Regions from separate parts of the Candidatus Macondimonas diazotrophica genome, predicted to be linked through region 2. Evidence: predicted binding sites of a transcription regulator. Region 2 holds the regulator's gene; the other holds the start of a gene.

Region 1 (10,892 bases), on a different contig from region 2:
TCGGAGCAGACCGTCGGCTGCCCCGACTCGATGCGCGGGAAGCAGAAGATGCACTTCTCCGATTTGCCGCTCGACCAGTTGTAGTAGATCTTCTTGTAGGGACAGCCGGAGACGCACATCCGCCAGCCACGGCATTTGTCCTGGTCGATCAGCACGATGCCATCTTCCTCGCGCTTGTAGATGGCGCCGGAGGGGCAGGCGGCGACGCAGGCCGGGTTGAGGCAGTGCTCGCACAGTCGCGGCAGGTACATCATGAAGGTGTTCTCGAACTGGCCGTAGATGTCCTTCTGCACCCCCTCGAAGTTGACATCGGCGCTGCGCTTGGCGAACTCGCCGCCGAGAATCTCCTCCCAGTTCGGCCCCCATTCGATCTTCTCCATGCGCTCGCCGGTGATCGCCGAGCGCGGGCGCGCCGTCGGAAAGGCCTGGGACTCGCGGGCGCTCTGCAGGTGTTCGTAGTCGAAGTTGAACGGCTCGTAGTAGTCGTCGATCTCGGGCAGGTCGGGGTTGGCGAAGATGTTCGCCAGCACCCGCCACTTGGCGCCGATGCGCGGCTCGATTCGGCCGTTCGGCTTGCGCCGCCAGCCGCCGTTCCAGCGCTGCTGGTTCTCCCAGTCGCGGGGGTAGCCGATGCCCGGCTTGGATTCGACGTTGTTGAACCAGGCGTACTCGACCCCTTCGCGGCTGGTCCAGACGTTCTTGCAGGTGACCGAACAGGTGTGACAGCCGATGCATTTGTCGAGGTTGAGCACCATGCCGATCTGTGCGCGGATTTTCATCGTGCAACCTCCTCAGGGGTTCCGGGTGTCGAGCGGCGCTTCGAGCCAGTCGACCTTCGCCATCTTGCGGATCACGACAAACTCATCCCGGTTGGAACCGACCGTGCCGTAGTAGTTGAAGCCGTAGGCCTGCTGGGCGTAGCCGCCAATCATGTGCGTCGGTTTGAGTACGGCGCGGGTGCAGGAGTTGTGGATGCCGCCACGCTGGCCGGTGATCTCCGAGCCGGGGGTGTTCACGATCTTCTCCTGCGCGTGGTACATGAACAGCGTCCCCTCGCGGATGCGCTGCGACACCACCGCACGGGCGGTGAGGGCGCCGTTGGCGTTGAAGGCCTCGACCCAGTCGTTGTCGCGGATGCCGGCCTTATGCGCGTCGGTTTCCGAAAGCCACACCACCGGTCCCCCGCGGTTCAGGGTCAGCATCAACAGGTTGTCGGAATAGGTGGAATGGATGCCCCACTTTTGGTGCGGGGTGATGAAGTTGAGCACGATCTCGGCCTCGCCGTTGGGCTTGAGACCCTTCACCCAGGTGGTCTTCAGGTCGAGTGGCGGCTTGTAGAGACACAGCGCCTCGCCGAAGGCGCGCATCCACAGATGGTCCTGATAGAGCTGCTGCCGGCCGCTGAGGGTGCGGAACGGGATCAGCTCGTGGATGTTGGTGTAGCCGGCGTTGTAGCAGACCTTCTCGCTCTCGAGGCCGGACCAGATCGGCGAGGAGATGATCTTGCGCGGCTGGGCCAGCAGGTCGCGAAAGCGGATCTTCTCGTCCTCCTTCGGCAGCGCCAGATGGATGTGTGGACGGCCGGTCTTCTGCTCCAGCGCCTCCCACGCCTTCACCGCGACGGTGCCGTTGGTTTCGGGTGCCAGCGCCAGAATCGCCTCGCAGACATCGATGTCGCGCTCGAGCCGGGCCAGACCTTGGGTCGCCCCTGCCTCTTGCACCGCGCCGTTGATTTGCCGAAGTCGATCGATGTCCTCGCTGGTGTCCCAGGAGAGGCCCTTGCCGGCATTCCCGGCCCGGTCGAGCAGCGGCCCGAGGGCAGTGAAGCGCCGGTAGAGGTTCGGGTAGTCGCGCTCGACCACGCTGATCTGCGGCATGGTCTTGCCGGGAATCGGCTCGCACTCGCCCAGATACCAGTCCTTCACGTCGAGCGCCTGGGCCAGCTCGCCGGCACTGTCGTGCTGGATCGGGCTCAGCACCACATCCTTCTCGACCCCCAGCACCTCGGGCGCGACGGCCGAGAAAGCCTTGGCGATGGCCTTGAAGATCTCCCAGTCCGACTTGCTCTCCCAGGCCGGGTCCACTGCCGCGCCGAGCGGATGGATGAAGGGGTGCATGTCGGAGGTGTTGAGGTCGTTCTTCTCATACCAGGTCGCGGTCGGCAGCACGATGTCGGAGTAGACCGCGGTGGTCGACATGCGAAAATCGAGCGTCACCAGCAGATCGAGCTTGCCCTCGGGGGCCTCGTCGTGCCAGGCGACCTCGCGCGGCTTCTGGCGCCCTTCCTGCCCCAGATCCTTGCCCTGTACGCCGTGGGGGGCGCCCAGCAGGTGCTTGAGGAAGTACTCATGCCCCTTGCCGGAGGAGCCGAGCAGATTGGAGCGCCAGATGAACAGGTTGCGCGGCCAGTTGGCCGGATCATCCGGGTCCATGCAGGAGAGCTCGAGCCGGCGCGACTTCAGTTCGCCGACGGTGTAGGCCACCGGGTCGACCCCGGCTGCTGCGGCCGCCCGCGCCACCGCCAGCGGATTGGTCTTGAGCGCCGGGGTCGAGGGCAGCCAGCCCATCCGTTCGGCGCGGGCGTTGAAATCGATCAGCGATGCATCCCAAGGTCCCGTCGGCGCCGTCGGTGACAGGATCTCGGCGGCACTGACGGTTTCGTAGCGCCACTGGTCGGTGTGGGCGTAGAAGAACGAGGTCGAGTTCTGCTGGCGCGGTGGGCGAATCCAGTCGAGGGCGAAGGCGATCGGCGCCCAGCCGGACTGCGGGCGCAGTTTCTCCTGGCCGACGTAGTGGCTCCAGCCACCGCCGGACTGGCCCACGCAGCCGCACATCACCAGCATGTTGATGACGCCACGGTAGTTCATGTCCATGTGGTACCAGTGGTTCATCGCCGCGCCGATGATGACCATCGACCGGCCATTGGTCTTCTCGGCGTTGTCGGCAAAGCCGCGTGCCACGGCCAGAATCTGCTCGCGCGGCACACTGGTGATCTGCTCGGCCCAGGCCGGCGAGTAGGGTTCGGGGTCGTCGAAATCGCGCGGCATGTGCTCGCCGCCAAAGCCCTGATCGACGCCGTAGTTGGCCAGAAACAGGTCATAGACCGAAGCGACCAGCACCTCGCCCTCTTTCAGCTTCAGCCGCTTGACCGGTATGTTGCGCACCAGCACGTCGGGGTGGTCGGTTGCGGCGAAGCCATTGCTGGCCGCGTTGGCAAAGTAGGGGAAGCGCACCCCCACTACCGTGTCGTGCACCCCCTTGAGGCCGAGGCGCAGCGTGGTGTCGCGGCCGTTGGCGTCTTTTTCTTCGAGGTTCCACTTGCCGGCGTCGTCGCGCCCGTCCGGGCCCCAGCGAAAGCCGATCGAGCCGTTCGGTACCACCACCTCGCCGCTCGACTCATCCAGCGCCACCGTCTTCCATTCAGGGTTGTTGCGCTGGCCCAGCGCATTGTCGAAATCGGAGGCGCGCAGCAGGCGATCGGCGACATGGCTCCCCTCCTGCGGCGCCAGCCGCACCAGCAGCGGCAGGTCGGAATACCGACGCACATAGTCGCGGAAGTAGGGCACCTGCCGGTCGACATGAAACTCTTTCAGGATCACATGGCCGAAGGCCATCGCCAGCGCCGCATCGGTACCCTGCTTCACGGCAACCCACAGGTCAGCGAATTTCGATGCCTCGGAGTAGTCCGGGCAGATGACCACACTCTTGGCGCCCCGGTAGCGCGCCTCGGTGTAGAAGTGGGCATCAGGGGTGCGGGTCTGGGGTACATTCGAGCCCCACAGCATCAGGAAGCCGGAGTTGTACCAGTCCGCGCTCTCGGCAACATCAGTCTGCTCGCCCCAGGTCTGCGGCGAAGCCGGTGGCAGGTCGCAATACCAGTCATAGAATGAGCCGCAGCCGCCGCCCAGCAGCTGCAGGTAGCGCGCTCCGGCGGCATAGGAAATCATCGACATGGCCGGAATCGGCGAGAAGCCGAATACCCGGTCGGGGCCCCAGCGCTTGACGGTGTAGGCGTTGGCGGCACCGATGATTTCGGTGATCTCGTCCCAGCCGGCGCGCACGAAGCCGCCATGGCCGCGGATCGACGTATAGGCGCGCCGCTGCTCGGGGTCCTCGACGATGGCGGCCCAGGCCGCGACCGGCGGCAGCGTCGCCCGCGCGGTGCGCCATGCGCGCAGCAGCCGGCCACGGATCAGCGGATACTTCACTCGCGCGCCGGAGTAGAGATACCAGCTGTAGCTGGCGCCGCGCGGGCAGCCACGCGGCTCGTGGTTGGGCAGCCCCTTGCGGGTGCGCGGATAGTCGGTCTGCTGCGTTTCCCAGGTGACGATGCCCCCCTTGACGTAGATCTTCCACGAGCAGGAGCCGGTGCAGTTCACACCATGGGTGGAGCGCACGATCTTGTCGTGCTGCCAGCGCTTGCGGTAGCCCTCCTCCCAGCTGCGATCCTCCTCGGTCACGATGCCGTGGCCCGCGGAAAAATCACCGACGGTTCTGCGAAAGAAAGTGAGCCGATCGAGAAAGTGCGACATGGTGGTGGCTCCCGGTTACTTGGCCGCGGCCGGTTGAGCCGGTATGGCGCGCCGCTGGCGTTCGAGGTCATGCAGCAGACCGCCCTTGCGGGTGTAGACCCCCCAGGTAAGGACAAGGCAGCTGATATAGAAGATGAGGAAGGCCCACAGCGCGGCCTGCGCGCTGCCGGTCAGGGCGATCGAGGTGCCATAGCTCTTGGGGATGAAGAAGGCGCCGAAGGCCGCGATCGCCGAGGTGAAGCCGGTGATGGCCGCAGCCTCCTTCTCGACCTGTCGCTGACGGGTCTTGGCGTCGGCGTCCGGCATCAGCCGCTGCATCTCCTTGGTCATGATTGCCGGAATCATCTGAAACGTGGAGGCGTTGCCGATCCCGGTGGCGCAGAACAGTGCAAGGAAGCTGGTGAAGAACACCGGGAAGCTCTGCATGTTCAGTCCGTAAAGCACGCCGCCCACGCCGGCCATCATGGCCACGAATACCCAGAACGTCACCCGACCGCCGCCGTACTTGTCCGCCACCCAGCCGGTCAGTGACCGCGACAAGGCGCCGACCAGCGGACCGAGGAAGGCCAGCTGCAGGGCGTTGACCTCGGGAAACTGGGTTTTGGTGAGCAGCGGGAAGGCCGCGGAGTAGCCGATGAAGGAGCCGAAAGTCCCCGTATAGAGCCAGCACATCAGCCAGTTGTGCAGGCGCTGGAAGATCACCGACTGCTCGGAGAACGATGCCTTGGCCGAGGCGATGTCGTTCATGCCGAGCCAGGCCGCGGTGGCGGCAACGGCGATGAAGGGCACCCAGATGAAGCCGGCGTTCTGCAGCCACAGGCTTGTCGTCTCGTCACCCTGGATCGCGACCTGCGACTCACCCCCCAGCGCGCCGAACACACCGGCGGTGATCACCAGTGGCACCAGGAACTGCACCACGCTGACGCCCAGGTTGCCGAGCCCGGCGTTGAGCGCCAGCGCATTGCCCTTCTCCGCCCGCGGGAAGAAGAACGAGATGTTCGACATCGAGGAGGCGAAGTTGCCGCCGCCAAAACCGCACAGCAGGGCCAGCAGCAGGAAGACCCAGTAGGGCGTCTCGGGATTCTGCACGGCAAAGCCGATGCCCACGGCCGGGATCATCAGCGACCAGGTGGTCAGCGTCGTCCATAGCCGCCCGCCGAAGATCGGCACCATGAAGGAGTAGAAGATGCGCAGCGTCGCGCCCGACAGCCCCGGCAGCGCGGCGAGCCAGAACAGCTCGTTGGTGCTGTAGCGAAAGCCGATGACCGGCAGCTTGGCAACCACGACCGACCAGACCATCCAGACCGCGAAGGAGAGCAGCAGACAGGGAATCGACAGCCAGAGGTTGCGGTGGGCAATACGTTTTCCTTCCTGGACCCAGAAGGCATGGTCTTCCGGCCGCCAGTGGGCCAGTACCCGATGAGAGCCCAGAACGCCAACCTGTTTGGCGCCGTGAATCTCTTCCATCTCGGGCAGTTCCGGCAGCTTTCGGAGCACGGGAGCCGCCGCCTCGCGCTCCATGCGCAGGATCGCCAGATGCATCCACACCAACGCGGTCCCCACCAGGACAAACAGCGCCATGAAGCAGCTCGTCCACAGTCCGGTGAGGTCGAGGAGGACGCCGAACAGGATCGGCAGAACGAAGCCGCCCAAACCGCCGATCATGCCGACCAGACCGCCTACCGCGCCCACATGATCCGGGTAGTAGACCGGGATGTGCTTGTAGACCGCTGCCTTGCCCAGCGCCATGAAAAAGCCAAGAACAAAGATGATGACGACGAAACTGGGCAGGCTCATTTCCAGATGGAACGCGAACGTCTCTTGCGCGCCATGCACCCGGTAATCCGTCGGCGGATAGGCGAGCAAGAAGGTCGCAGCGACGGAGACGAGGAAGGTCCAGTACAGTACCCGCCGCGCACCATAGACATCGGACAGATGGCCGCCGTAGGCGCGGAAGAAGCTGGCCGGGATCGAGAACAGGGCCGCGATCAGCCCGGCCGTCTTGATGTCGAGCTGGTACACCTGCGTCAGATAGCGCGGCAGCCAGAGCGCCAGGGCGACGAAGGCCCCGAAGACAAAGAAGTAGTAGAGCGAGAAGCGCCAGACCTGCACGTTCTTCAGCGGCTCCAGTTCGAGCCAGACGCTTTTGGGCTTGACCCCGGTTCGACGACGTTCGACCAGCACCGGATCATCCTGGGTTGTTATCCAGAACAGCACGGCGGTGATCGCCAGCGCCGCTGCCCAGATCTGCGCGACGCTTTGCCATCCAAAGGCAACCAGCACGAAGGGGGCGACCAGCTTGGTGACAGCGGCGCCGATGTTGCCCATGCCGAAAATGCCGAGCGCCGTGCCCTGTTTTTGCGGTGGATACCAGCGAGAGACATAGGCAACGCCAACCGCGAAGGAGCCGCCGGCAATCCCGACACCCAATCCCGCCAACAGGATCTGCGGGTAGGTTTCGGCCTGTGACAGCAGCAGTGTGGCCACGGCAGCGGCGAGCATCGTCAGGGTGAAAACCAGCCGGCCGCCGTAGCGGTCGCTCCAGACCCCCAGCGCCACACGACTGAGCGAGCCGGTCAGAATTGGCATGCCGATCAGCAGGCCGAATTGAGTCTCGCTCAAGCCGAGCTGTTCGCGAATGCCGATTCCAATGATGGAGAAGATGGTCCATACGGCAAAGCAGACGGTAAACGCCAGCGTGCTCGCGCTCAGGATGCGAGTCGATTGGGGATGGGCCTGAGTGTTCATCGTCGGGTTTCCTTGACTTCTGGATGGTTCGACCGACTGAGGCGTGATTCACGATTGGCGTTAAGGTGACAGGGGGCACAGCCGTTCGCATTGATTCATGTCAAATATCGATGTGACATTAGTCACACGTAATATTTGTCGCGTGCCAGAATGACCCAAGGAAAATTCAGCATGCCGATGGCGTAAATCGCCCAGGGCAACCCTTTGGGTGAAGGAGGGGATCGTGACGGAAGAGGTTGAAGCGCAGGCGCTGCCGCTGCTGCGTCAGTTGCCGGAGGCCAGCCGCGAGCGGCTGCTGGCCAGCGCGATTCAGCACCGCGTGGCGGCCGGAACGGTGCTGTTCGAACAGGGCGAATTGCCCAACTTCCAGATCGTGGTGATGTCCGGTTCAGTCCAGCTATTCGGCCGTTCGATTCGAGGCCGTGAGGTGCTGGTGGAAGTGGTGCGCGCACCGGATCTGATCATTCCGGCTGCGGTGGTCACTGCGGCGCCCTATCTGATGCAGGCGCGCGTGCCGGAGCCTTCGCGCTTTCTGCTGATTCCGGCGGCACTGTTCCGCGAGACCCTGCTGCAGGAACCCCTGCTGGCCCATGAGATGATCGACGCGCTGGCGCGGCAATTCCGGCGCATGGTGCGGCAGGTGAAGAATCTGAAGCTCAGGTCGTCGGTGCAACGGGTGGGCTGCTACCTGCTGACCCTATCCAAGCGCCAGGGTACGCCGGCGCAGGCTGTTCTGCCGTATGAAAAAAATCTCATCGCTTCGGAACTCGGCATCACCCGCGAATCGTTTTCGCGCGCGCTCGCGAGCTTGGAGAAGGCCGGCATCGAGGTCGCCGGGCAGACCATCACGATCGTCGATGCCGCGCGGCTGGCCGCCGCCTGCCAGCCTGATCCGCTGATCGACGATGCGGGCAGTGAAGCGACGCGATTCAGCGATGATCCGGCGCGCCCGGCGATCGCTGATCCTGGCGATCCATCCGGGCGCGGATCTTGATCACCGGCTGCTCGCCGGTCTGGAAATCGACGCGGCCATCGGGTTTGATTCGCGACGATCCACGACAGCGCTGGGTGCGATCGCCGAGGCGATCGCGGCCCATGTGGCGGCGCATGATGATCCCAATTGCGCCATGATTCCGTCCGTGAGCGATATCGCTGTCCTGCGCCCGGAACCCGGGAGTTGACTGCCGCGGTGATCGTCTCGGCGCCGGGCGTGGCACGATCCTCATTTTCTCCCGTGTCGGAATACAACCGGCGGCCCGTTCGCGGTCGCTCCGATGGGGAGCGGACGACGGTGGGTGAACAACGACGGGATGCGCTTGTCGATAGGCAAGGGATCGCCGGGAAGCCCGCCCCGCCGGTAGCCGAAGGCGCCGGAGAGCGGGGGATAACACGTCTTTGGAGTGAAGCATGCAGGATGATCGACTCGCGGAACGACCCTGGCACGCGTTGAATGCCGAGGAGGTGCTGCGGGATTTCGACGTGGCATGCGATGACGGGCTGTCGGATTCGGAAGTGCTGCAGCGCCGCGAGCGCTATGGCGACAATCGCCTGGCTGAAACGCCGCCGCGTCCCCTGTGGCTGAAGTTTCTCGACCAGTTCAAGAGCATCCTGGTGCTGATCCTGCTTGGCGCGGCCGTGCTGGCCGGTGCCATCGGGGATCTCAAGGATGCGATCGTGGTCGGTGTGGTCGTGCTGCTCAATGCGACGCTCGGCTTCTTTCAGGAATATCGTGCCGAGGCAGCGCTGGGGGCGCTGAAGAACATGCTTGCACCGAGCGCCCAGGTGCGGCGCGGGGGCGAGGTCAGGGTGGTCGACGCCGACACGCTCGTACCGGGGGACATCCTTCTGCTGGATGCCGGCGACCGCATCCCCGCCGATGCCCGGGTGCTGTTGGCTCATGGCGCCGAAGTGGCTGAGGCCGCGCTGACCGGTGAATCCCAGCCTGTTTCCAAACAGGTCGAGCCGGTGACGGAGCCCTCGGCGCTGGCCGAACGCCGCAGCATGCTGTTCATGAACACGGTGGTGACACGCGGCCGCCTGGAGGCCGTGGTCACGGCTACCGGCATGGCCACGGAGATGGGGCAGCTCGCCGGCATGCTGGCGCGGACCGTCGAGACGCCGACGCCTTTGCAACAACAGCTCGATACGCTGGGCAAGCGACTGGCCACGATTGCCGGGATCGTGGTGGGGTTGATGTTCGTGTTCGGGCTGATGCGCGGAGACGATCTGGGCCAGACCGCCATGACCGCCATCTCGCTCGCCGTGGCGGCGATTCCCGAGGGATTGCCCGCGGTGGTGACGGTGACGCTGGCACTCGGCATGCACCGCATGGCCAAACGCCATGCCATTGCCAAGAAGCTGTCTGCCGTGGAAACGCTGGGCTGCACGACCGTGATCTGCTCGGACAAGACCGGAACACTCACGCTCAATCAGATGAGTGCACGGGTGCTCTATTGCCGGGGCCGGCGTCATGCGGTGACGGGTGACGGGTACGAGGCGGTGGGCGAAATCGAGGCCGGAACCGATCTGGGTCCGATTCTGTTGCCGGCCCTGTTATGCGTGGATGCCAGTGTGCGCGACGGGGCGTTGATCGGCGATCCCACCGAAGGCGCTCTGCTGACTCTTGCGGCCAAGGCGGGACTCGATTCGGAGGTCGCGCTGCGGCTGCCGCGGATCGCCGAGATTCCGTTCGACTCGACGCACAAGTTCATGGCGACCTTCCACGATGAGGGCGAGACGGTACGGATGTGCGTCAAGGGCGCGCCGGACGTGCTGTTCGCCCGTGCGGACCGGTATGTCACCGAGCAAGGCGAGGCGCCGCTGGACGCTGCGGCCCGCGCGGCGTTCGAGCAGGAAAACGATGCGCTGGCCTCGGCAGCCATGCGTGTCCTCGCCCTCGCCAGCCGCCGTATTCCTGCAAACACGTTTGATCCATCCGGCGATCTGATGCCGTGGGCCCAGGCGCTGAATCTGCATGGACTGGTCGGCATCATCGACCCCCCGCGCCCGGAAGCGCAGGCGGCCATCGCCACCTGCCAGGCCGCGGGCATCGAGGTGAAGATGATCACCGGCGATCACCGCGTGACGGCGGCGGCGATTGCCCAGGAACTGGGGCTTTCCGGCGAGGCCCACGAAGGGCGGGAGCTGGACGGCTTGAGTTCCGAACAGATCACGGATCTGGTGGAAAAAAGTGCCGTGTTTGCGCGGGTCGCACCCAAGCACAAGTTGCGCATCGTCGAGGCGCTCAAGGCGCACGGGCACGTCGTGGCAATGACCGGTGATGGCGTCAACGACGCACCGGCCCTGAAGGCAGCGGATATCGGAGTGGCCATGGGCATCACCGGGACTGAGGTGACCCAGGAAGCGGCGACTCTGGTGCTGACCGATGACAACTTCGCGTCCATCGTGCGCGCCGTGGAGGAGGGGCGCACCATCTACGAGAACATCGTCAAATTCGTCCGTTTCCAGCTTTCCACCAACATCGGCGCCATTCTCACCGTGCTGGGTGCGCCGTTCCTGGGCTTCGCCACGCCGTTTACGGCCATCCAGATTCTCTGGGTCAACCTGATCATGGACGGCCCGCCTGCGATGACCCTGGGTGTGGAGCCGGCG
Region 2 (10,892 bases):
CCGCGCTGCCCGACTGGGCGCAGTCGCTGGGCATGGTGTTCTCGCTGATGCTGCTGGCGCCGTCCTGGGGCGGCATGATCAACGGCATCATGACCCTCTCGGGTGCCTGGCACAAACTGCGCACCGATCCCATTCTGAAGTTCCTCATCGTGTCGCTATCGTTCTACGGCATGAGCACCTTCGAGGGACCGATGATGTCGATCAAGACCGTCAACGCCCTGTCGCATTACACCGACTGGACGATCGGTCACGTGCATTCCGGCGCACTCGGCTGGGTCGGCTTCATCACCATGGGCTCGCTGTATGCCCTCATCCCGCGGCTGTATGGCCGCCGGGAGATGTGGAGCATGCGACTGGTCGAATGGCATTTCTGGATCGCCACCATCGGGATCGCGGCTTACGCCGGATCGATGTGGATCTCGGGGGTGATGCAGGGACTCATGTGGCGCGCGGTAAATACGGACGGCACGCTGACCTACACCTTCATCGAAAGCCTGAAGGCGACCTATCCCTACTACGCCATCCGCCTGAGCGGCGGACTCCTCTACCTGACCGGCATGGTGATGATGGCGTGGAATGTGTTCAAGACCGTCCAGATGGCCGAAAAGACGACACCCGCTCCGGTGCTGTTGCCTGACCCCGCCCATCTTTGAAGTCGCTGCAGGAGTTTCCCGGATGTCTCAGCAACATGAGTTCGTCGAAAAGAACATTGCCCTGATGGCCGTGCTGATTGCGGTGGTCATCAGCATCGGCGGGCTGGTCCAGATCGTCCCGCTGATCTTCAGCGCCCAGACCACGACGCCTGCGCCCGGCGTCACCCCCTATTCCGCCCTGACCTTGGCGGGACGCGACATCTACGTGCGGGAAGGCTGCTACAACTGCCATTCCCAGATGGTGCGACCGTTCCGTGCCGAGACGGAGCGCTACGGGCATTACTCGGTCGCCGGCGAATTCGTCTATGACCGCCCGTTCCAATGGGGTTCCAAGCGCACCGGACCTGATCTGGCACGGGTCGGGGGACGCTATTCGGACGACTGGCATCGTGTGCATCTGAACAACCCACGCGATGTCGTACCGGAATCCAACATGCCGGGCTATCCCTGGCTGGCAGACAAGCTGGTCGACGGCCAAACCATCGCTGCCCACATGCGCACGCTCAAGACACTGGGCGTTCCCTACAGCGACGCCGACATCGACGGCGCTGGCGCAACACTGGCCGGCAAGACCGAGCAAGACGCTCTGATTGCCTACCTGCAAGGCTTGGGCGTCGCCCTTTCAGGACAGAGGTGAACCATGCAAAGCGGAACCCTGATGGGCCTCATCACGTTGATCCTGATGCTGGTGTTCATCGGCATCGTGGCCTGGACCTACCTGTGGCACAAGCCTGCAGACTTTGACCGTGTTGCCCGCCTCCCGCTGCAAGAGGACGAGCCGCTCGAAAGCGCCGACCAAAGGAGCCGTTCATGAGCAGTTTCTGGAGCCTGTATGTCGTCCTGCTCACGGTTGTGAACATTGCAGCTGCAGTCTGGCTGATCCGCTGGACAGCCAAGCCACGCAAAGATGAACCCGCCAGCACCGATACCACCGGCCATGTCTGGGACGGCGATCTGACCGAATACAACAAGCCGATGCCGCGCTGGTGGCTCTACCTGTTCTACCTGAGCATCATATTTTCGGTGATCTATCTGGCTCTCTACCCCGGCCTTGGCAACTTCCGGGGACTCCTGGGCTGGAGCCAGGTGGGGGCCTATGAAACGCAGATCGCCGAAGCCGAAAAAAGCTACGGTCCGTTGTTCCAGGCCTACGCCGCCACCGAGCTTGCGGAACTGAGTCGCAACCCGGAAGCAATGGAAACCGCCGCCCGGCTATTCGCTAACACCTGTGCCGGTTGTCATGGTTCCGACGCCCAAGGCGGGCCAGGTTTTCCCAACCTGACCGATGGCGATTGGCTCTACGGCGCGGCGCCCGAGACCGTACTGGAGACCATCCTCAAAGGGCGCAACGGGGTCATGCCGCCCTTCGGACCCATGCTGGGTGAGGAAGGCGTGCGCGCAGTCACCCAACATGTCCTCAGCCTGAGCGGACGCCCGAGCGATCCCGTTCTGGCGGCGGCCGGCCAGCAGAAGTTCACCACAGTCTGCGCCGCCTGCCATGGTGCGGACGGCAAGGGAAATACAGCGCTGGGCGCGCCGGATCTGACCGACCGCATCTGGCTTTACGGGGGCTCGGCGGACACCATCGCGCAGACCATCCGAGGCGGCCGCCAAGGTCATATGCCGGCCCATGAGCCGATCCTGGGTCCCGACCGTGCCCACCTGCTGGCCGCGTATGTGTACCACCTGTCGCATCGGGGCAGTCCACCCAAACCCTGAGGTACGACCATGATCGATGCACCAGAGAACATGGAATACCGCCTTGGCGCCCTGTCGCGGGCGATTGCGGTGGTGCTCTGGCCTTCCTTTGTCAGCGCGGTCGTCGCCACGGCCGCGTTTTTCTCCCAGGTTGATCCCCACGTGCTGCATCTGGCCACTTGCCCGGAATGGGAGATCAGCCGGGAACTCGGCTATACCTTGGGTTTTTTCATGTTCTGGGGCGTGACGACCTTGTCCAGCCTCTTTACCTACATCCTGCTCAGGACGCCGGCAGGTCCAAGCGCAGAGGGAACTGCAGCGGATGATTCGAACCGCGAGATGCCATGAATACCGCCTCCTCCCGACATTCCGCACCGCCGCCCGAGACAGATGACAACGGCTCGCTTTACGCTGCGCGCCGGAAGATCCATCCCCGTGAGGTGACCGGCACCTATCAGCGATTGCGACGCATTGCCCTCGTCCTGATCCTCGGCGCGTTCTACACCCTGTGCTGGGTACCGTGGGGCGATCGCCAGATCATCCTCTGGGATTTGCCGGCACGCCGGTTCCATATCCTGTGGATGACGTTCTACCCGCAGGATTTCATCTATGCCGCCATCCTGCTGGTCCTGGCCGCGGTGACCCTCCTCTTCTTCACCGCCCTGGCCGGCCGGCTATGGTGCGGTTACACCTGCCCGCAGACCTTGTGGACCGAAATGTTCCTCTGGATCGAGCGCAAGATCGAAGGCGATCGCGTGCAGCGCATCAAAATGGATCAATCCCCATGGACGCGCGATAAACTCCTGCGCCGCGGGGGAAAACATGCCATCTGGATTGCAATCGGTTTCTGGACCGGTCTGACCTTCGTCGGCTATTTCACGCCGATTCGTCAGCTGCTGGCAGAGTTGGTCCGATTCCAGCTGGGACCATGGGAATCGTTCTGGGTGTTCTTCTACGGCTTTGCCACCTACGGCAACGCAGGCTTCCTGCGGGAGCAGGTCTGCATGTACATGTGTCCCTATGCGCGATTCCAGAGCGCCATGTTCGACCGCGACAGCCTGATCATTTCCTATGATGAACAGCGCGGTGAGCCGCGCGGCAGCCGCCGCCGCGGCAGCGATCCCAAACAGGTTGGCCTGGGCGATTGCATCGACTGCACGATGTGCGTTCAGGTCTGCCCGACCGGGATCGACATCCGCAGGGGGCTGCAATATGAATGCATCGGCTGCGCCGCGTGTATCGACGTGTGTGACCAGGTCATGGATCGCATGGGCTATCCGCGAGGCCTGGTCCGCTACACGACCCAGAATGCGCTGGACGGCAAAGCCACCCACGTCATTCGGCCGCGAATTGTGATCTACGCGACCATTCTCCTCATCGCCGGCGGTCTGACGGTGTATGCAATTCTCACCCGGCCGGTGCTGTCGATGGATGTGCTGCGCGATCGCAATGCGCTCTACCGGACCCTGGACGACGGTCGGATCGAGAACAGCTACACCTTGAAGATCAACAACCGCAGTGAAACCCCGCACAGCTATCGGCTCGAAGCCAGAGGCATCACGGGAATCCAGGCGCAAAGCGATCCGGCCACCATCACCCTCCCACCCGGCGCCATTCAACCGATTCCGGCCCGGGTTCAGGTGCCCGCAAGCGCCGTCAGCGGCTCGGTGGATGTCGAGCTCATTCTGCATACCGTGGATGATCCCGATGCCCCCGTCATTCGTGAAACCGCCCGTTTCCTGGGCCCGAGGTCGACGCAAACACCATGAATATCTCACCGCCCTGGTACCGCCAATTCTGGCCCTGGTTTCTGATGCTGCCCCCGGCAGCGGCTGTGATCGGCGGATTCATCACCCTGTGGATTGCCGTGGAGCACGCGGACACCCTGCTTCCGGACCGGTTCAGTCGCGTCGGAATTGCGCTCCAACCGGACGCCATTCCAGGGCCCACGAGCGCAACGCTGAGCTTTCGGCTCGACAGCGAGCGTCTCTACCTGCGCGTGAGCGGCGAGACGGCAAATACACCCCTGACCCTGCGCTGGTTACATCCGACCCTGCCGGACCGGGATCAGATCAGCATTCTGCAACCGTTCGCACCGGGCGAATATGAAGCGCGCCTGCCCAATGGCTTGCGCGAACCGCGCGTGCTGCGCCTGGAAAGTCAGGCTGGCTGGGTTCTGGAAGGACGCTGGCGGCCGGGCACCGACGCCACGCGATTGGTTCCGCTGGTGTCGCGGGAAGGCTAGATCATGCCGGCATCCGACTGCTTCCACTGCGGCCAGCCGGTCCCCGACAGCGACCCCAGACATCAGGTCGTCATCCATGGCAAGGTGCAACCCGTGTGTTGCGTGGGCTGCGAAATGGCCGCGCAATGGATCGATTCGGCAGGTCTTGGCGCATATTACCGCTGGCGCACCACACCCGCCGTGGCGCCGGTCGAACCGACCGAACAGGCCCGTTTTATCGCCTACGATCGCCCGCAGGCCCAACGCAGCTTCGTCGTCACGCGACCCGATGGCAGCCTGGAGGCAGAGCTGCTGGTGGAAAACCTCAATTGTGCGGCATGTGCCTGGCTGATCGAAGGCGCACTCGGCAATGAGCCGGGCGTGCGCGGTGTCCAGGTCAATGCCGCCAATGCCCGTGTTCTGCTGCATTTAGACCCCGCCCAAACTCGCCTGAGCCGTATGTTGGAGCGGCTCGCAGCTCTGGGCTATCCGCCGCATCCCCAGAAAGCCGGTCAGGCCAGCGCCCTGCATGTGCGCGAACGACGTCAGGCGCTCAAGCGGCTGGCGGTCTCCGGGCTGGGCATGATGCAGGCGATGACCTACGCGCTGTCACTCTACAGCGGTGATTTTCATGGCATGGATCCGACTTATGCCGATTTCCTGAAACTGATCAGCCTGCTGATCACGACGCCGGTGGTGTTCTACGCCGGCGCGCCGTTTTTTCAGAAGGCCTATCGCGGGTTGCGCGTCTATCGCATCGGCATGGACATGCCGGTTTCCATCGCCATCGGCATCGCCTTCATCGCCAGCGCTCGCAATACGCTGATCGGGACCGGGCCGGTCTACTTCGATACGGTCTGCATGTTCATCTTCTTCCTGACACTCGCGCGCTTCCTGCAAGCGGCGGCGCGTGCCCGAGCCGGCGAGAGCAGCGATGCGCTGGCGCGGCTGTTGCCGGATACTTGCCTGCGAGAAACCGCCGACGGTGTCGAAACCATTACCCTGCAAGAGCTCATGCCCGGCAACCGGGTCCGGGTCGCGCCCGGCAGCGCACTGCCGGCAGATGGGCGGGTACTGGATGAAGGCGCCTGGATCGACGAATCCCTGCTGACCGGTGAATCCAAGCCGGTTTATCGGGCATGTGGCGAGCAGGTCATCGCGGGCAGCATGAACGGTACTGCAGCCTTGCGAATGGACGTGACGGCCTGCAACGCCGACACCACGATTTCGCACATCGGCCGTCTGCTGCGCAAAGCCCAGGCCGAACGGCCGCCGGATGCCGCCCAGGCGGATCGGCTGGCGGCTCTCTTCGCGCCGACGGTTCTGCTGCTGGCGGCCCTCTGCGCCTGGTGGTGGCGCGCCGACCCCGAGCAGGCCATGAACGTCGCCCTGGCCGTATTGGTGGTCACCTGCCCTTGCGCGCTGTCGATTGCCACGCCGACGGCCCTGGTCGCCGCAACCGCGCATCTGCTCACCCGCGGGGTTGTCGTGCTGCGCACGGCAGCGCTCGAAACCCTGAGCGATACGCGACACGCCATCTTCGACAAGACGGGGACACTCACTCGCGGGAAACCTCAGATCACGCATGTCCGGCTCCTGCGCGAACACATCACCCGCGAACAGGCCTTGGCTGAAGCCGCCGCGCTGGAACGCACGATCCGTCATCCTTTGGCCCTCGCATTCACCGCTGCCGCGCCGGCGGCCGAGACCGCCGACGATGTCCGCCTGATCGCCGGCGAGGGCGTCCAAGGACGCATGGGTCACCGGCGAGTGCGGCTGGGACGCGCCGACTTCACAGCCGCGTTGTGGCAATCCACACCGCCCGCGACGCCCGAGGACGCCGGATCGAGCTGGCTGCTGCTCGGTGATGATGCGGGCCCTCTGGCGTGGTTCGCGGTCAGCGATCCGGTTCGCCACGATGCGCGAGATACACTGGCCGAACTGCGCCGGTTGGGCGTTGAAAGTCAAATCGCCAGCGGCGATGCGATCCGCGCCGTTGACGCGATCGCCGATGCCGTGGGATGCGATCGGGCGCATGCACGCTTGCGTCCCGAGGAAAAGCTCGCCCTGCTTGAAACCCTGCAGACCGGGGGGACGCGTGTGCTCGCCGTGGGCGACGGCGTAAATGATGCGCCCTTGCTGGCTCAGGCCGATGTCTCCATCGCCATGTCCAGCGGCACAGCGCTGGCTCAAACCAGCGCTGACCTGATCCTCCTCCAGGACCGTTTGAGCGTCCTGCCGGATCTGATTCGCACCGCTCGGCGCAGCAAACGGATCATCCGCCAGAATCTGGCCTGGGCACTGGCCTACAATGCCGTGGCGGTCCCGCTGGCGGCGGCCGGCCTGGTGACGCCTTGGCTGGCATCCCTCGGGATGTCGATCAGTTCGGTGCTGGTCGTTCTGAATGCGCAGCGCCTCTATCGCCCGACCCGGCGATCGGTATCCGCAACGTCCGACATGGCGACGCAGCCCTCATGAACGCGATGTTCCTGTTGATTCCGTTGAGTCTGGTCCTGGTCGGCCTGGCGGTGGCTGCGTTTTTCTGGGCCGTTCACACAGGCCAGTTCGATGACCTCGACAGTCCGGCCTGGCGCATGCTGATGGATGATCCGCCCCCGCCCGACACCGATGCCGATGAGAAAGCGCCGTGAGCACCGTCATCCAGCTCGGTCTCCTGTCCGCATGGGTCGCCGGCACACTGGGCAGCGCGCACTGCCTGGGCATGTGCGGCGGCATCGCCTCGTTGGCGGGAAGCAGCGCCGCGCGCGCGCGGCCTGGCCGTATCCTGGCATTCAATGCAGGACGCCTGGGCAGCTACTCGCTGGCTGGCGCCCTAGTCGGCAGCCTGGGTTGGCAGCTTGGCGCCTTGACCGGCGAGGCACTGGCCTGGGGCGGAGCGCTCCGTCTCATGATGGGGCTGATGATGATCGCCGTCGGTCTGCATGTGGCCATCGGCTGGACGGGACTGCGGCGTCTGGAACGGCTCGGCATTCCGCTATGGCGCCGCATCGGTCCGCTGGCCCGGCGTTTCGATCCACGCCGCAGCGCCGCGCAGGCTCTGGCTTTCGGCGCGCTGTGGGGCTGGATCCCCTGCGGCCTCGTCTACAGCGCCTTGCTGACTGCACTGGTCAGCGGTAGCGCAACGGCGGGCGCGAGCATCATGCTGGCGTTCGGCTTCGGCACCCTTCCCGCCATGCTGAGCCTGGGGCTGCTCGGGCAACGATTGCAGCGCGCTCTGGCGGCCGTGGAGGTGCGCCGGCTGTTCGGCCTCACGGTCATCGGCTTCGGCGTGTGGACGGCAACGGGGCCGCTGATGATGGCCCGTCACATGGACGGTCATCCGCACAGTACGGCGTCAGCACTTGCTCCGGGTGGACATGGAGGTGGTGGCATCGGGAGCGACCTCAGCCACTGCGTGGAGTCGGGGCAGATCGAGGAGTGTCACGTCCCGACCATCCGCAGCGATTAGATCGTCTTGCTGGAATCGGGCGAACAGGCGGCTTACGGTCTCCACGGCCAACCCGAGGTAGTTGGCGATTTCACCCCGCGCCATGCTGAAGTGAAGCCGAGTCGGCGACAGGCCCCGCCCGGCGAAGCGGCTGGACAGGCTCAACAGGAACGCCGCCAGGCGCGCTTCGGCGCCCTTCTTGCCGAGGAGCAACAGCAGATGCTGCTCCTGCTGAATCTCCCGGGACAACAATCGCATCAACTGCCGCCGCAGGCCCGGCACCTGCCCACTGAGTTCATCGAGCCGCTCGAAAGGAATCTCACACAAGCTGGTATCTTCCAGTGCGACAGCAGAGCAGTCGTGAAACTCCCCGGCGATGGCATCGAAACCGACCAGCTCCCCAGGAAAATGAAAACCCGTGATCTGCTCGGCGCCATCTGCCCCCAGCGTGACGCTTTTCACCGAACCCGTGCGGATGGCGAAAATGGATTTCAAGGGATCGCCCTGGACGAACAGCGCTTTGCCGCGAGTCTTGGGGGGAAGGCGCTGTACCAGATCCTCAAGCAGACGCAGATCCGCCTGATCGATTCCATACGGCAGGCACAGCTCTCGCAAGCTGCAATTTCCGCACGCACGTTTCAGTTCCCGGAATTGCACGATTTCGGTCATTGGCGTTTTCCAGTCGACGTTCGATGCTGATGAGGGGGCCAAAGAGGCAGCGTGCGGCGGCAGGCGCCCAGAAAAACAGACTCGGATCCCGTTCAATTAGAGTCCTCTCACTTGACTCAGGTCAAGACGTACGCCGTGAAATCGCGCTCCAGAATCGATTCGTGCCGCTTTCTGCACGACGGGCTGCCAGACTGCCCGCACCAGAATGCTTCGCTCGAACTCGCCGTTCCGCTAAAATGGTCGCTTTCAGCGACCGTCCGGCGGTCGCATGGAAAAGCCGATGGAACCCCGAATCGACATCCACGGGGCAGTTCATCCTTTCACAAGCAAGGAGCACGAATGAATATCGATTTTTCCCCCGAGGAGCTGGCCTTCCAGCAGGAAGTGCGGGAATGGTTCGCGCAGAATCTACCGGCGGACCTGAAGCGCAAGACCGAGCTCGGGATCATGCTGTCGAAGGACGAGCTGGTAGCGTGGCAGCGTATCCTGAACGGCCGGGGATGGTTGGTCACCGGTTGGCCCAAGGAGTACGGCGGCCCCGATTGGACAGCCACCCAGCGCTATATCTTCGACATGGAGCGCGCCCGCGCAAATGCCCCTATTGGCCTGTCCATGGGCATCATCATGCTGGGGCCGGTGCTCATGGCCTTCGGCACGCAGGAGCAGAAGGACTACTACCTCCCCCGCATCCGCAACTGCGATGACTGGTGGTGCCAAGGCTATTCCGAACCCGGCGCCGGCTCGGACCTTGCCAGTCTCAAGACCATGGCGGTTTCCGACGGTGACGACTATATCGTCAATGGCTCCAAGATCTGGACCACCTACGGCCACTGGGCCAATCGCATTTTCTGCCTGGTGCGCACCAGCACCGAAGGCAAGAAGCAAGAAGGGATCTCCTTCCTGCTGATCGATATGGACACCCCTGGAATCGAGGTCCGTCCGATCATCTCCATCGATGGCGAACACCATCTCAACGAAACCTTCTTCACCGACGTTCGGGTGCCGAAGAAAAATCTGGTCGGCAAGGAAGGCCAGGGCTGGACCGTGGCCAAGTATCTGCTGACCCACGAGCGCACCACCATCGCAGGCGTAGCGGACAGCAAGGTCCACATGACCAATTTGAAGCGCATGGCACGTGAAAACGGCGCCAATGGCGAACCGCTGATGAACGACCCCAATCTGCGCCAGAAACTGGCCAAGGCCGAGATCAACCTGACTGCGCTCGAATACACCAACCTGCGGACCTTGGCGGCCACCGCCGCGGGCAAGGCGCCGGGGCCGGAATCTTCCCTCCTGAAACTTGACGGCACCGCTGTCCAGCAGGAACTGTCCGAACTCGGCGTGGAACTTGCCGGCCAGTACGCCTGGCCCTGGAAGGCAGAAGGCGAGGTGGGACCGGCCGAGTACGCCAGCACCATGATGCGCTACGCCTTCACCCGCGCCGCCACGATCTATGGCGGCAGCGACGAGGTACAGAAAAATGTCATCGCCAAGATGATTCTCGGTCTGAACTTCAAGTAAGGATACGCTGATATGGATTTCAATCTGTCTGAAGAACAAAAGCTCATTCGCAACGCGGTCGACAAGTTCATCCGCAATGATTACAGCTTCGATGCACGCAAGAAGGTTCTGGCCGAAGAAAATGGATTCAGCCGAGCTCATTGGCAACAGTTCGCGGATATGGGCTGGCTGGGCATTCCCTTCGCCGAAGAGCAAGGCGGCTTGGGCGGCGGCATCGTCGACATCGTTCAGGTCATGGAAGCATTCGGCACCGGCATGGTGCTCGAACCCTACCTCAGCGCCATCGTGCTCGCCGGCGGCCTGATTGCGCGCAACGGCAGTGATGCGCAGAAAGAAAGCCTGATTCCCGCGTTGATTGGCGGGGAAAAGCTGCTCGCCGTGGCCTACACCGAGCAGGAAAGCCGTTTCAACACCGCCGATGTCCAGACCCGCGCCGAAAAGAACGGCGCAGGCTATGTACTCAACGGTGAAAAGGCCGTCGTGCTGGGCGCCGCTTCCGCGGATGTGCTGATCGTCTCTGCCCGGACCAGTGGAGAGCGCCTGGACACGAACGGGATCTCGCTGTTCCTGGTCGATACCAAAGCGGCAGGTGTCGAGATCAAAGGCTTTCGCACAATGGACGGCAGCCACGCTGGCAACGTGCGGCTGAACAACGTTCAGGTCAACGCCGATGCACTGG

What was found. Region 2 encodes FNR, which switches genes on or off when oxygen is low (the NO sensors DNR and NnrR bind a similar motif). Its sites were predicted from a motif close to TTGATNTANATCAA; they were not measured.
Region 1: the regulator FNR is predicted to act here: its motif matches at 7,371-7,384, upstream of E4680_RS09535 (nitrate/nitrite transporter).

What each region holds. Positions count from the first base shown of each region.
Region 1 covers NZ_SRIO01000012.1:8,033-18,924, reverse strand. Annotated here, with positions in the region: gene narH (nitrate reductase subunit beta) at 1-779, opposite strand, end outside; gene E4680_RS09540 (nitrate reductase subunit alpha) at 792-4,532, opposite strand; gene E4680_RS09535 (nitrate/nitrite transporter) at 4,548-7,280, opposite strand; gene E4680_RS09530 (helix-turn-helix domain-containing protein) at 7,504-8,274, shown strand; gene E4680_RS09525 (hypothetical protein) at 8,216-8,461, shown strand; gene E4680_RS09520 (cation-translocating P-type ATPase) at 8,688-10,892, shown strand, end outside.
Region 2 covers NZ_SRIO01000002.1:78,369-89,260, reverse strand. Annotated here, with positions in the region: gene ccoN (cytochrome-c oxidase, cbb3-type subunit I) at 1-653, shown strand, start outside; gene ccoO (cytochrome-c oxidase, cbb3-type subunit II) at 676-1,290, shown strand; gene E4680_RS01985 (cbb3-type cytochrome oxidase subunit 3) at 1,294-1,467, shown strand; gene ccoP (cytochrome-c oxidase, cbb3-type subunit III) at 1,464-2,372, shown strand; gene E4680_RS01975 (hypothetical protein) at 2,382-2,699, shown strand; gene ccoG (cytochrome c oxidase accessory protein CcoG) at 2,696-4,120, shown strand; gene E4680_RS01965 (FixH family protein) at 4,117-4,596, shown strand; gene E4680_RS01960 (heavy metal translocating P-type ATPase) at 4,600-7,053, shown strand; gene ccoS (cbb3-type cytochrome oxidase assembly protein CcoS) at 7,050-7,226, shown strand; gene E4680_RS01950 (sulfite exporter TauE/SafE family protein) at 7,223-8,044, shown strand; gene fnr (fumarate/nitrate reduction transcriptional regulator Fnr) at 7,931-8,692, opposite strand; gene E4680_RS01940 (acyl-CoA dehydrogenase family protein) at 8,744-10,213, shown strand; gene E4680_RS01935 (acyl-CoA dehydrogenase family protein) at 10,226-10,892, shown strand, end outside.